2 regions of the Pantoea sp. nfd-35 genome follow, and region 2 is predicted to be linked to the other one. Evidence: predicted binding sites of a transcription regulator. Region 2 holds the regulator's gene; the other holds the start of a gene.
What was found. The regulator LexA, encoded in region 2, represses DNA repair genes until DNA is damaged. The targets are predictions, from matches to a motif close to TNCTGTATGTACATACAGNA.
Positions count from the first base shown of each region.

Region 1: dinG (ATP-dependent DNA helicase DinG) is a predicted target of LexA. The motif match lies at 4,076-4,095, and genes of this name have one in related genera.

Region 1 covers NZ_CP122403.1:3,024,216-3,030,367, reverse strand. Annotated here, with positions in the region: gene P9J57_RS14105 (ABC transporter permease) at 1-126, shown strand, start outside; gene P9J57_RS14100 (ABC transporter ATP-binding protein) at 113-1,060, shown strand; gene P9J57_RS14095 (ABC transporter permease) at 1,048-1,779, shown strand; gene P9J57_RS14090 (MerR family transcriptional regulator) at 1,952-2,686, opposite strand; gene P9J57_RS14085 (helix-turn-helix domain-containing protein) at 2,836-3,399, shown strand; gene P9J57_RS14080 (GNAT family N-acetyltransferase) at 3,396-3,926, shown strand; gene dinG (ATP-dependent DNA helicase DinG) at 4,121-6,152, shown strand, end outside.
Region 2 covers NZ_CP122403.1:4,195,577-4,201,728, reverse strand. Annotated here, with positions in the region: gene ubiA (4-hydroxybenzoate octaprenyltransferase) at 1-119, shown strand, start outside; gene plsB (glycerol-3-phosphate 1-O-acyltransferase PlsB) at 249-2,675, opposite strand; gene P9J57_RS19435 (diacylglycerol kinase) at 2,804-3,172, shown strand; gene lexA (transcriptional repressor LexA) at 3,279-3,893, shown strand; gene dinF (MATE family efflux transporter DinF) at 4,004-5,326, shown strand; gene P9J57_RS19420 (CsbD family protein) at 5,498-5,710, shown strand; gene zur (zinc uptake transcriptional repressor Zur) at 5,781-6,152, opposite strand, start outside.

The DNA of each region.
Region 1 (6,152 bases), 1.2 Mb from region 2:
CTGCTGAGCAACGCGCTGGACTTAGTGCTGTTAGGCGTGATCCCGGTGATTGCGATGGCGGTGACTTTGGATGCGTTATTCCGCTTGTTGATTTCCCTGCTGGAGAGAAAAGATGATTCAGTTTGATGGCGTCACCCGGTTCTTTGCGGGTAAAGCCGCGGTTAAAAACCTGTCGCTGACCATCGCAAAAGGAACCTTTACCGTGCTGCTGGGCACCTCGGGCTCAGGTAAATCGACCACGCTTAAAATGATTAATCGTCTGGTGGAGTACGATGAAGGGGAAATCCGCTTTGCAGGCGAATCTATTCGTCAGATGGATGCCCAGGCGCTGCGCCGCCGTACCGGCTATGCCATTCAGTCGATTGGTCTGTTTCCGCACTGGACGATTGAAAAGAACATGGCAACCGTCCCTGCTTTGCTGGGCTGGTCAAAAGCGCGCAGGCGCGAACGTATTGACGAGTTGATCGCACTGCTGAATTTGGATCCGGCATTACTTCGCCGCTATCCGCATCAGCTCTCCGGGGGACAACAGCAGCGCGTTGGTGTTGCGCGGGCGCTGGCGGCGGATCCTGACGTACTGCTGATGGATGAACCCTTTGGCGCACTGGACCCGGTCACGCGCACTGCGCTTCAGCAGGAGATGTTACGCATTCACCGTGCCTCAGGGTGCACCATCGTGCTGGTCACGCACGATATTGATGAAGCCCTGACGCTGGCCGACAATATTGTACTTATGGACGACGGTGAGATCGTTCAGCAGGGTAAACCGCTTGAATTGCTGACCCGACCAGGCAACGACTTTGTGCGTGATTTTCTGGGGCGCAGCGAGATAGGGCTGCGTCTGCTGGCGCTTGGCCAGGTGGGACGCGCAGTACGTCGTGGGGAATGGCTGGATGCCGAGCCGCTGGCGGCGACGCTGAGCCTGCGCGAAGCGTTGTCACAGTTTATCAGCCGCGGCACGGATAAACTGCCCGTCGTAGATGCGCATCAGCAACCGCTGGGCGTGCTCTACTTCAGCGATCTTCTTCATCACACCGAGGCTCAACAATGCGACGGTTAGCCGATCCTCTGCTGTGGCTGGTCCTGTTTTATCTCAGCCTGCTGGCGGCCATGCCCTACAGCGGCCCCGTGTTTGCCGCCTGGTTTCCCGATCTGGCCCGCCCGCTTTATCAGCAGGACAGTTTCTGGCAGCTCACCCTGGCACATCTTTTTCTGGTGGTAACCGCCAGCCTGATGGCGGTTGTTATCGGCGTCGGCAGCGGCGTGCTGGTCACTCGCCCTGCGGGACGGGCTTTTCGCCCGTTGTTGGAAACCATCGCCGCCGCCGGTCAGACGATCCCGCCGGTGGCGGTGCTGGCGATAGCCGTGCCTGTCATGGGATTTGGCGCGTGGCCTGCCGTGGTGGCATTGCTGCTTTATGGGCTGCTGCCAATTTTACAGGGCACACTGGCGGGGCTGGGCAGTGTCCCGGCCAGCAGTCGTGAGATCGCCGTGGGTGTCGGCATGAGTGGCTGGCAGCGTTTGTGGCAGGTTGAGCTTGCGCTGGCGGCACCGGTGATCATTGCCGGCATACGTAACTCCGTCATCATCAATATCGGCACGGCGGCCATCGCCTCTACCGTCGGGGCAAAGAGCCTGGGCTCGCCCATCATCATCGGCCTGAGCGGCTTTAATACCGCCTATGTCATACAAGGCGCGTTGCTGGTCGGGCTGTTAGCGATCGTCAGCGATCGCCTGTTTGAACGGCTGCAGCGCCGTCTTAGCGTGAATGAACGATAAGTGAATAGCCGACCAGCATAAGTCCACTGGTGCCGCCGATAGCCATAATGGCAAACAGCGTGGCAAAAAATGTTTTTTTCCAGTTCATAACTAACCTGAGGGTGTTTACGTCAAGGCGGGGATAATAGCGCGCGCAAGGCAGCCGTCATAGTGCCGAGCGTGCGTTTTTATTTCAGTGTGCGTCGTGCAAACGTACAGAGAATCCCTGTTCCTGCCAGTGTGCCAGCTGTTCCTGCTGACGGCGCGTCAGTCTTTTACCGGTAAAAACAAACATATTCAGCCCCGGAAATAACTCGGGCCGGGGAACATCAAGCGGTTCGGCAAGCACGTCGATGCGCCAGCCGTGCTGCGACAGTCGCCATCCTTCCAGCCAGATGCGCGTGCGATCTTCAATGCCCCAGCCAATAATCAGCGCTTCTTTACCGGCTTTTTTGCGACTGCTTGCCAGACAAAAAGCCACGTAGTCGATCAGGATGCCATCCAGCAGGCTGCACATTGTCCGTGCTGTATTCTGATCCAGGCTGAGTTTCTGCCTTATGGGCATAAAAACGTGATCGATCAAGGCATCAACCGCATGTTCGCGACCAATTAAAGCGATCTTGTTGCGTAGCTTAGCCGGTCTTACATGGCGCAGTATGCTGATGAGTTCGTCCTGCATGGCGGTCCAGCCATCGTTGGAATCAACATCTCCACCTTCCAGTAGTGCTTTGACCTTGCCTACTGGTACTCCACTTTCAATCCAGCGCATGATTTCCTGAATACGCTGAACATCTTCTTCATCGAACTGTCGATGACCGCCTTCGGTACGTTGTGGTTTCAATAATCCATAACGTCGTTGCCAGGCGCGTAAGGTAACCGGATTTATGCCACAGCGTTCGGCGACATCGCCGATACTGTATAAGGTCATATTTACCTCTTTAAACTGACCTGAGTTAAAACACCATAACGAAGCCTGTTAAGTTGTACAACCAATTTTTAGATGTACAACTTGACGGCTGCGCTTAATTGTTGTTCTATCTCAATTATGAGATTTATTTTTCATAAGTGAGATGAAACATGTCTTTTGATAATACGGAGCAACGCTTAGCAGCCCGCCTTGCAGAATTACGGATGAAGCAGGGTTGGTCACTTGATGAACTCTCAACCGCCACCGGCATTAGCCGGCCCACATTATCGCGTATTGAGCGTGCTGAAACCAGCCCAACGGCTGCCCTGCTTAATCGTTTGTGTGTGGCTTACAGTCTGACCATGTCGCGCCTGCTGAGCGAAGTGGAAGCGGAAAGCGATCTCCTGATCCCTCGCGAACGCCAGCCGATCTGGAACGACGAAGCCAGTGGATTTAGTCGCCGCAATGTCTCACCGCCAGCCCATAATTTCCGCTGTGAGCTGATAGAAGGCACACTGCGGCCCGGCGCGCGCGTCGAATACGACGCGCCACCGCTACAGGGCATGGAGCAACATATCTGGATGCAACAGGGACAGCTGACGATAACCATGGGCGCGCAGAGCTGGACCTTAGCACCCGGCGACAGCCTGCGTTTTCATCTTAGCGGCGCGTCCGCTTTTCAGGCACATCTTACTGAAGGTGCCCGCTACTTACTGGTGGTCTGCAAATCATGATGACGTATCAACAATTCAGCGCCGCTGAGGCACAACAGGTTTTACCCGAACTGGCCCAGGTCTTACAGGCCTGTGTGGCCGAGGGTGCCAGCATCGGTTTTATCGATCCTGAAAACATCAGCGTGATGACCCTTTTTTGGCAAAATCAGCTTGCCGCGCTGGAAAAAGGCCAGAGTGAACTGCTGGTTGCCCGCCAGCATGGCCGGGTGGTGGGCACCGTGATGCTCAATGACAGCGCCATGCCCAATGGAAGCCATCGGGCCGAAGTCAGTAAGCTGCTCGTGCATCCGCAGGCGCGGCGGCAGGGGATAGCGCGCAGGTTAATGCAGCAGGCAGAACAGCGGGCGTATCAGAAGGGAAAGCGCCTGCTGGTGCTGGACACCCGATCCGGGGACGTGGCCAGCGATCTTTATCGCGCGCTGCACTGGCAGGTTGCGGGTGAGATTCCTGCCTATGCGCAGTCTATTGAGGGAAAACTGGACGCGACCACGGTGATGTTTAAGGTGCTGGATTCGCACGGCGGCTGAAGTACAGGCCTTCGGGCCGCCGCCTTATCCCTGCGCAACACGCGACAACACGATACGACGGCTGTGGCCTGCTGTTGACCCGACAGCACGAGCAGGCCTTTTCTGAAGCCAGCACGAAAAAAAAGACCCGAAAGCTGACGTCACTGCGATACTGTGTAAAAATACAGGCCATCGAGTAAAGTGGTAATCTTAACATGGCCCTGACAGCAGCATTAAAAAGCCAGATCGCACAGTGGTATAAAGCGCTGCAGCAACAGGTGCCAGACTTTATTCCCCGTCCTGCTCAGCGGCAGATGATCGCGGAGGTCGCGAAATGTCTGTCGGGTGATGACGGGCGCCACCTGGCTGTAGAAGCGCCGACTGGCGTGGGCAAAACCCTTTCGTATCTTATTCCTGGCATCGCCGTCAGCCGCGCGGAAGAGAAGCGGCTGGTGATCAGCACGGCCAACGTCGCCTTGCAGGATCAGATCTTCAGCAAAGATTTGCCGTTGCTTAAAAAAATCATTCCGGATCTCACCTTTACTGCGGCCTTTGGACGCGGGCGCTATGTGTGTCCGCGCAATCTGGCCGCGCTGGTCGCAGACGATAATCAGCAGGCCGATTTGCTGTTCTACCTGGATGACGAAGCGGTCAGCAGCACCAAAGAAGAGCAGATCCAGTGCGGACGGCTGCAAAAGTCACTGGATCGCTACCAGTGGGACGGCCTGCGCGATCACAGCGAGGAGAACGTCAGCGACAGCCTGTGGCAGCGTCTGTCTACTGACAAAGCCAGTTGCCTTGGCGTGCATTGCCGCTGGTACCGCGAATGTCCGTTTTTCGTTGCCCGGCGGGAAATCGAGCAGGTCGATGTGGTGGTAGCCAACCACGCGCTGGTGATGGCGGCCATGGAAAACGAATCGGTGCTGCCCCCGGCCAAAAATCTGATGCTGGTGCTGGATGAAGGGCATCACCTGCCTGAAGTGGCGCGTGATGCACTGGAGATGAGCGCCGATATCACGCCCGGCTGGACCAGCCTGCAGCTCGATCTGTTTGTGAAGCTGGTGGAGGCGATTATGAGCCAGATGCGGCCCAAATCCCCCCCGCCGCTGGCCAATCCTGAACGTCTTAAAGCCCACTGCGATGAACTGCGAGAACGCCTTGCCACCATAAGTGAGGCATTAAGCCCATTGCTTCCGCCGCACAATCAACCCGGCGAGTTTCGTTTCGTGTTGGGCACCTTACCCGACGAGCTGCTGGCGCTGTGCGCCCGGCTGTTCAAGCTGAGCGACGGGCTACGTGGACTCAGCGAAGGGTTGATTAACGCCTTGAGTGAACAAACCGGAAGCGTCGATCTCGTGCGTCTGCACCGCAATTTATTGCAGCTCAACCGCCACTTTGGCTGGTTTGAATCAGTCAGCAAGCTGTGGCGACTGGCTGCGATGGAAAAAGCCTCTGGTGCGCCCGTTTCAAAATGGATAACCCGTGAACTGCGCGACGGTCAGGCACACCTGTTCTTCCACTGCGCGGGAATTCGCGTCTGCGATCAGCTGGAAAAAATGCTGTGGCGCAAGATTCCTCACGTTGTCGTGACCTCCGCGACCTTGCGCTCATTGAACAGCTTTAGCCGCCTGCAGGAAATGTCGGGGTTGAATGAAAAGGCGGGCGACCGTTTTGTGGCACTGGCGTCGCCGTTCAGCCACGTCGATCAGGGCAAGCTGGTGATCCCGCAGATGCGCTACGAACCGTTGATGGCGAATGAGGCTGAGCATATCGCGGAGATGGCGGCCTTTTTCCGCCAGCAAATGCAGACAGAAAAGCATAAAGGCGTGCTGGTGTTGTTTGCCAGCGGGCGCGCCATGCAACAGTTTGTCGAGGCGCTGCCGGAATTACGACTGATGATGCTGGTGCAGGGCGATCAGCCCCGCAGTCGCCTGATCGCCCTGCACCGCAAACGGGTAGAGCAGGGCGATACCAGTATTCTCATCGGCCTGCAGTCGTTTGCGGAAGGGCTGGATTTAAAAGGTGAGCTGCTCAGTCAGGTACATATCCATAAAATTGCTTTTCCGCCCATAGACAGTCCGGTAATTTTAACCGAGGGCGAATGGCTGAAGAGCCTCAGGCGTTATCCGTTTGAGGTACAGAGCTTACCCAGCGCCTCTTTTACGCTGATTCAGCAGGTCGGGCGTTTGATCCGCAGCCATCAGTGTTTTGGCGAGATTGTTATTTACGATCGCCGCCTGTTGAGTA
Region 2 (6,152 bases):
TGATCGCAGAGCGCGATCGCCAGGCCTGTTTCCGCGCTTTTCTGAACAACAACTACGTAGGACTGGTTCTGTTTCTGGGCGTGCTGATGAATACGCCGCCGTTTTCACAGCTTCTTTAAACGCCATTGACAGGACATCACAGCCAGCTTGTGGATTGGAAAGTGGGTCAAAGCGGGTAGTTGCGCCATGCCAGCACGCGGATAAAAAAGGCGACCTCAATGGTCGCCTTTTTCGTTGTCGCTGACTCGTTAATCGTGCGCGACAGCGCTCTCAATGGTCATGCGTACATCGCTGGTAACCAGCTCAGCCAGGATATGCCAGGTCGCCAGTGTCTGCGCCACGTCTGCATCGCCACTGTCGCTGATATAGCCTTCATCACGCAGTGTAAGCACCAGTGAGGAAAACACCGCTTTATCAAAGAACTCCGGCGCGTTAATGCCGTGCAACACGCTCAGACGCTGCGCCAGGGTACGGCTCTCTTTTTCCAGCGTGCCACGGTTGATGGTGGGCTTGGCACTCAGGATGGAGAAAGTAATGGCGTAGCGCTGCAGCGTCTCACGTACACCTGCGGCCAGCAGCTGAAGCGTACGGTAACGCGCGGTATTGAACGACAGCAGGCCCGCTTCAATGGTAATCAGCCCCTGACGCGTCAGTTCCTGGCACAAATCAGTGAGCAACTGCGGCAGTTGGTCATTGCTCCAGCGCAGGAACAGTTCGCTCTTCAGCATGGGGTAAATCAGACTGACCTGACGCAGCAGTTCGGCTTCGCTCAGATTACGGTGCTGCTGCACAATCGCCGCAATCAGCGCTGGCATCACCAGCATATGATGAATGTTATTACGGTAGTAGGTCATCAGCACGGCCTGCTCGCGCGGCAGAATAATGATGTCACCAATACTGTCTTTCTCACTCTCGAACTTGTTCATGCTAAGGGCATGGTCCAGCAAGGCTTCGGCGGACATGTCTGGCAATGTTGCATCCGGTGAGTAGGGCACATTGCGCAGCAACTGGGTGTAGCACTCCAGTTGCTCAATCAGCTGCTCGCGAGTTAGTGAGCGCTGACGTGAAGCAAGCAGGGCGGTCACGCACAGGTTCATGGCATTCGCCGCGCCGGCTTCATTGATTCGCACCATGATGGTGGCCGCGATATCATTCGCCGTTGGGGTTAACCAACCCGGGCGCTGGGCTTCAATGGGATCGATAGAATCCCGCCATTCAGGAACGCGCTTGTTCAGATAATTTATCAGCGGCAGCGGCTCACCAAAATTCACGTATCCCTGGCCGAGGTTACGCAGCTTGCGCAAGCCGCGCACCATCTGCATAAAGCCTTCTTTCTCTTTAACGGCACCGCGCAGTTCTTTCGCGTAGGTTCCCACTTCCATGACGTGTTCATAGCCGATGTAAATAGGCACTAACGTGATAGGGCGCGTACCGCCGCGCAGCATGGCCTGCAGCGTCATGGATAACGTCCCGGTTTTAGGATCCAGCAGTCGGCCAGTACGTGAACGGCCGCCTTCAACGAAGTACTCGACGGAATAGCCGCGGGTAAAAAGCTCGCCCAGATATTCGCGGAAAACGGTGGAGTAGAGCTTGTTGCCCTTAAAGGTACGGCGAATAAAGAAGGCACCCAGACGGCGGAAAATCGGCCCGGCAGGCCAGAAATTTAGGTTAATACCGGCGGCGATGTGCGGCGGTACCAGCCCCTGGTGATACAGCACGTAAGACAGCAGCAGGTAATCCATGTGGCTGCGGTGGCAGGGCACATAAACGATCTCGTGTCCGTCCTGCGCCAACTGACGCACGCGCTCACCGCCGTTCACATTGATACCCTGATAGAGGCGGCTCCAGAGCCAGCCCATTACCCGGTCCGTCACGCGAATGGCTTCATAGGAGAAGTTGGCGGCAATCTCTTCCATCATCTCGATGGCGTTCTGCTGCGCCTTCTCATGGGAAATCTTTTTACTGCGGGCTTCGTCTTCTACCGCTTTTTCAATCGCCTTCGATTGCAGCAGGCGGTTGAACAAATCCTGGCGCGCGGGAAGGCGCGGGCCAACAGCCGCCAGACGCTGACGGGCAAAGTGGATACGGGCAACCCGGGCCAGTTTCTGGGCGATGGATTTATCCGTGCCGTGCTCAGTCGCCATACGACGCAGAGAGACGGTCGGTGAGAAGCGCACAAAACTGTCACGTCCATGCCAGAGCACGGCAAAGAATTTTTGTACGCCGTTAAGCAAGCGCAAATGCGGTGGATTGTCTTCACCCTGCACTTCCCGGCCAGGTGCACGACCAAACATAACTGAAACCGGTAACATCTGAATATCAAGCTCAGGATTACTGCGGTGCAGATCAAGATATTCGTGGAAGATTTTTACCGACTCGACGCTGGGCACGAAATAGGGGAACACGCGCGGACCGTCGTGAATAAAGACATGGCGCGGCAACAGGGCCCCGTCAATCTCCAGTGGTGAGAGCGGATCGGGCAGATCGTGCCGGATGCACTGCGCACGCAAAGTGAGGAGATCGGCCTTTGAATCATAAGGCAGGACATACATAATAGGCCGGGTAGGATCCAGCCCATGTTCGGATACGGGATCGGCCGGAATGGCCTTACTCTTTACCAGAAACGAAAGGGGTAAATTCAGTAATTTATAAAAAAGTATACGCCAACCTGACATAGACAATATGAAGCCTCTTGTTAGCAAAGCGGCGCAAGCTTATCAGAAAGCGCAGCAAAAATCTGTGACAGCGACAATTGTGCGCTGCCCAATATTGACGTCAATCCTTTGAAAAGAGTTCCTTTATTATGACAAATAATGCCACCGGCCTTAACCGTATTGTGAAAGCGGCCGGCTATTCATGGCAAGGTCTGCGTGCTGCCTGGCAGCACGAAGCCGCTTTTCGTCAGGAAGCGGTTGCCGCAGTGGTGGCGATTATCCTGGCCTGCTGGCTGGATGTCGATACTGTTTCGCGCATCCTGATGATTGGTTCTGTCGTGCTGGTGATTATTGTCGAAGTCCTGAACAGCGCGATAGAAGCCGTGGTAGACCGCACAGGCCAGGAGCGTCATCCGCTTGCCGGGCGGGCAAAAGACATGGGATCCGCTGCCGTTTTTATCGCAATATTACTGGCCCTTTTTGTCTGGGGAACGCTGCTTTGGTCGCATTTGCGATAAGCGTTCCATCTCGGCTCAAATAACTGATTTTGACCTGAGTTTTGGTTTCCATTTCACCAATACCTGTATATACTCACAGCGACTGTATAAACAACCAGGGGGCGGGATGAAAGCATTAACCAGCAGGCAGCAACAGGTCTACGACTTGATTCGCGACCACATTAATCAAACAGGCATGCCGCCAACGCGTGCAGAAATTGCTGCACAACTCGGTTTTCGTTCGCCCAATGCGGCCGAAGAACACCTGAAAGCACTGGCGCGTAAAGGCGTGATTGAAATTGTCTCTGGTGCGTCCCGCGGTATCCGTTTGTTAATGGAAGAAGAGCCATCAGACGGCCTGCCGCTGATCGGTCGTGTTGCCGCCGGTGAGCCATTACTGGCTCAGGAACACATTGAAACGCATTACAAAGTGGATCCCGACATGTTCAAGCCTTCAGCCGATTTCCTGCTGCGCGTAAGCGGTATGTCAATGAAAGACATCGGCATCATGGATGGCGATCTGCTGGCCGTACACAAAACGCAGGACGTGCGCAATGGTCAGGTTGTGGTGGCGCGCATCGATGACGAAGTCACGGTAAAACGCTGGAAAAAGCAGGGTTCTGTGGTGCATCTCTTACCTGAAAACAATGATTTCGAGCCTATCGTTGTTGACACCCGTGCCCAGTCACTGACCGTTGAAGGTCTGGCCGTGGGCATTGTGCGTAACGGTGAGTGGCTGTAAAACCGGTTAAGATTGTCGGCTTTCGTCAATCTTACTATTCCCCTGCTTGTCCTTACTTTTCCGCTGTGGGTTGACCTGAAACCCCGGCGGTTCATCGCACGGATTTACGAATGCGCTTTCTGACGGCTACCGATAAAAAACTGTGGCGGTTAGCGCTGCCCATGATCCTGTCAAATATTACGGTTCCTTTGCTCGGCCTGGTCGATACGGCCGTTATTGGTCATCTCGACAGTCCGATCTATCTGGGCGGCGTCGCCGTCGGCACGACCGTCACCAGCTTTGTCTTCATGTTGCTGCTTTTTCTACGCATGAGCACTACGGGCTTAACGGCACAGGCATTCGGTGCGGGCGATAAGACCGCGCTGGCGCGTGCGCTGACACAGCCACTGATCATCGCCCTGGTGGTCGGCATCCTGTTTATCTTCCTCCGCTATCCCGTCACCGCATTGGCGACCCGCTTTGTCGGTGGGGATCCGTCGGTGCTGGAACAGGCTGCCCTGTTTATTCATATTCGCTGGCTCAGCGCGCCCGCAACGCTGGCTAACCTGGTAATCCTGGGCTGGCTGCTGGGCGTTCAGTATGCCCGGGCACCCGTCATCCTGCTGGTGGTGGGGAATGTCATCAATATCCTGTTAGATCTTTGGTTGGTTCTGGGCCTGCACTGGGGCGTGGCCGGTGCCGCCACCGCCACCGCGCTGGCAGAATACGCGACGTTGCTGGTCGGTATGGCGATGGTGTGGCGCGTATTAAAGCTCCGTGGTATCAGGTTTGATATGCTCACCCGCAGCTGGCGTGGCGATATTCACCGCCTTCTTCGCCTTAACCGCGATATCTTACTGCGCTCATTGCTCTTGCAGCTCTGCTTTGCCTCGCTGACCGTACTGGGTGCCCGTATTGGCCCGGATGTGGTAGCGGTAAATGCTATCCTTCTGATGTTTATTACTTTTACCGCTTATGCCCTGGACGGCTTTGCCTATGCCGTCGAGGCCTTTGCTGGCGAAGCACACGGGGCAAAAGACGGTAGCCGACTGCAGCAGGTATGGTTGTCTGCCTGTCGCCAAGCCCTGTTAGTGGCGCTGTTTTTCTCGCTGGCCTATGCTTTTTTTGGCTATCAGATCGTGACTTTGCTGACTTCTATTCGTGCACTGCAAGAGGCGGCCGATAGTTTTCTGATTTGGCAGATGGTGTTACCGCTGATCGGCGTCTGGTGCTATCTACTGGATGGCATGTTTATTGGCGCAACGCGGGGCAGAGAAATGCGTAACAGCATGGCAGTGGCTGCGCTGGGTTACTTCCTGACGCTCACGACACTGCCTTGGCTGGGCAACCATGGTTTGTGGCTGGCTATCGCCGTTTTCCTGGCCCTGCGTGGCTTATCCTTGTGGCTGGTCTGGCGGAAGCACTGGCGTAATGGCACCTGGTTCAATGCCTGAACGCTCAGGCGGAATTATGACGCAGGATACATAATATTTTCATTTTTTCCGGCAATCCTGAGATTACCTACTACAATTAACTTTGAATGGCGCTTATGACCAGCGCTTTATATCGTGATTTTGCTTAACTGCAAGATAATGCGAAACCGAAGGATAACGTGGAGGTCTGCAATGAATAAAGACGAAGCGAGTGGTAACTGGAAACAGTTCAAAGGAAAAATGAAAGAGAAATGGGGCAAGCTGACCGATGATGACATGCAAGTCATTGAAGGTAAACGCGATCAGCTGGTCGGTAAAATCCAGGAACGTTACGGCTACGCAAAAGAAGAAGCGGAGAAGGAAGTAACGGCCTGGGAAGGTTCTAACAAAGATTACCGCTGGTAATCACGCTTTTCAGGGACGCTCCTACCCGGGTCGGTACGCTCATGCCGGCCACCGCACAAGGATGTGCAAACTAGCTCCGCTTACCGCGCTTTTTCCCTTCAGTATGATGATCGTGATCACAATGTTCATGCTGTTCACACGCCTCAACTTCAGCACAGTTCTCACATAAGCCATGCGCTTCGATCACGCTATTTCTGAGGACAAAATGGGCTTCCTCAGCCAAAGAGGCGATGATCTGCTCCGCGCCCTGAGCCTGCTTTTCGGTCACGCCAGCACAGCGATCGCACACCAGCATAACCGACGTGTGTGCAGGCGCTTCGAAGTGATGGCACATTACGTAGCTGTTATTTGATTCCACCCGATGAATAAATCCCTGCTCCAGCAGGAAATCCAGCGCGCGATAAACGGTGGGCGGTTTTGCCTGTGGCTCGCTAACTCGCAG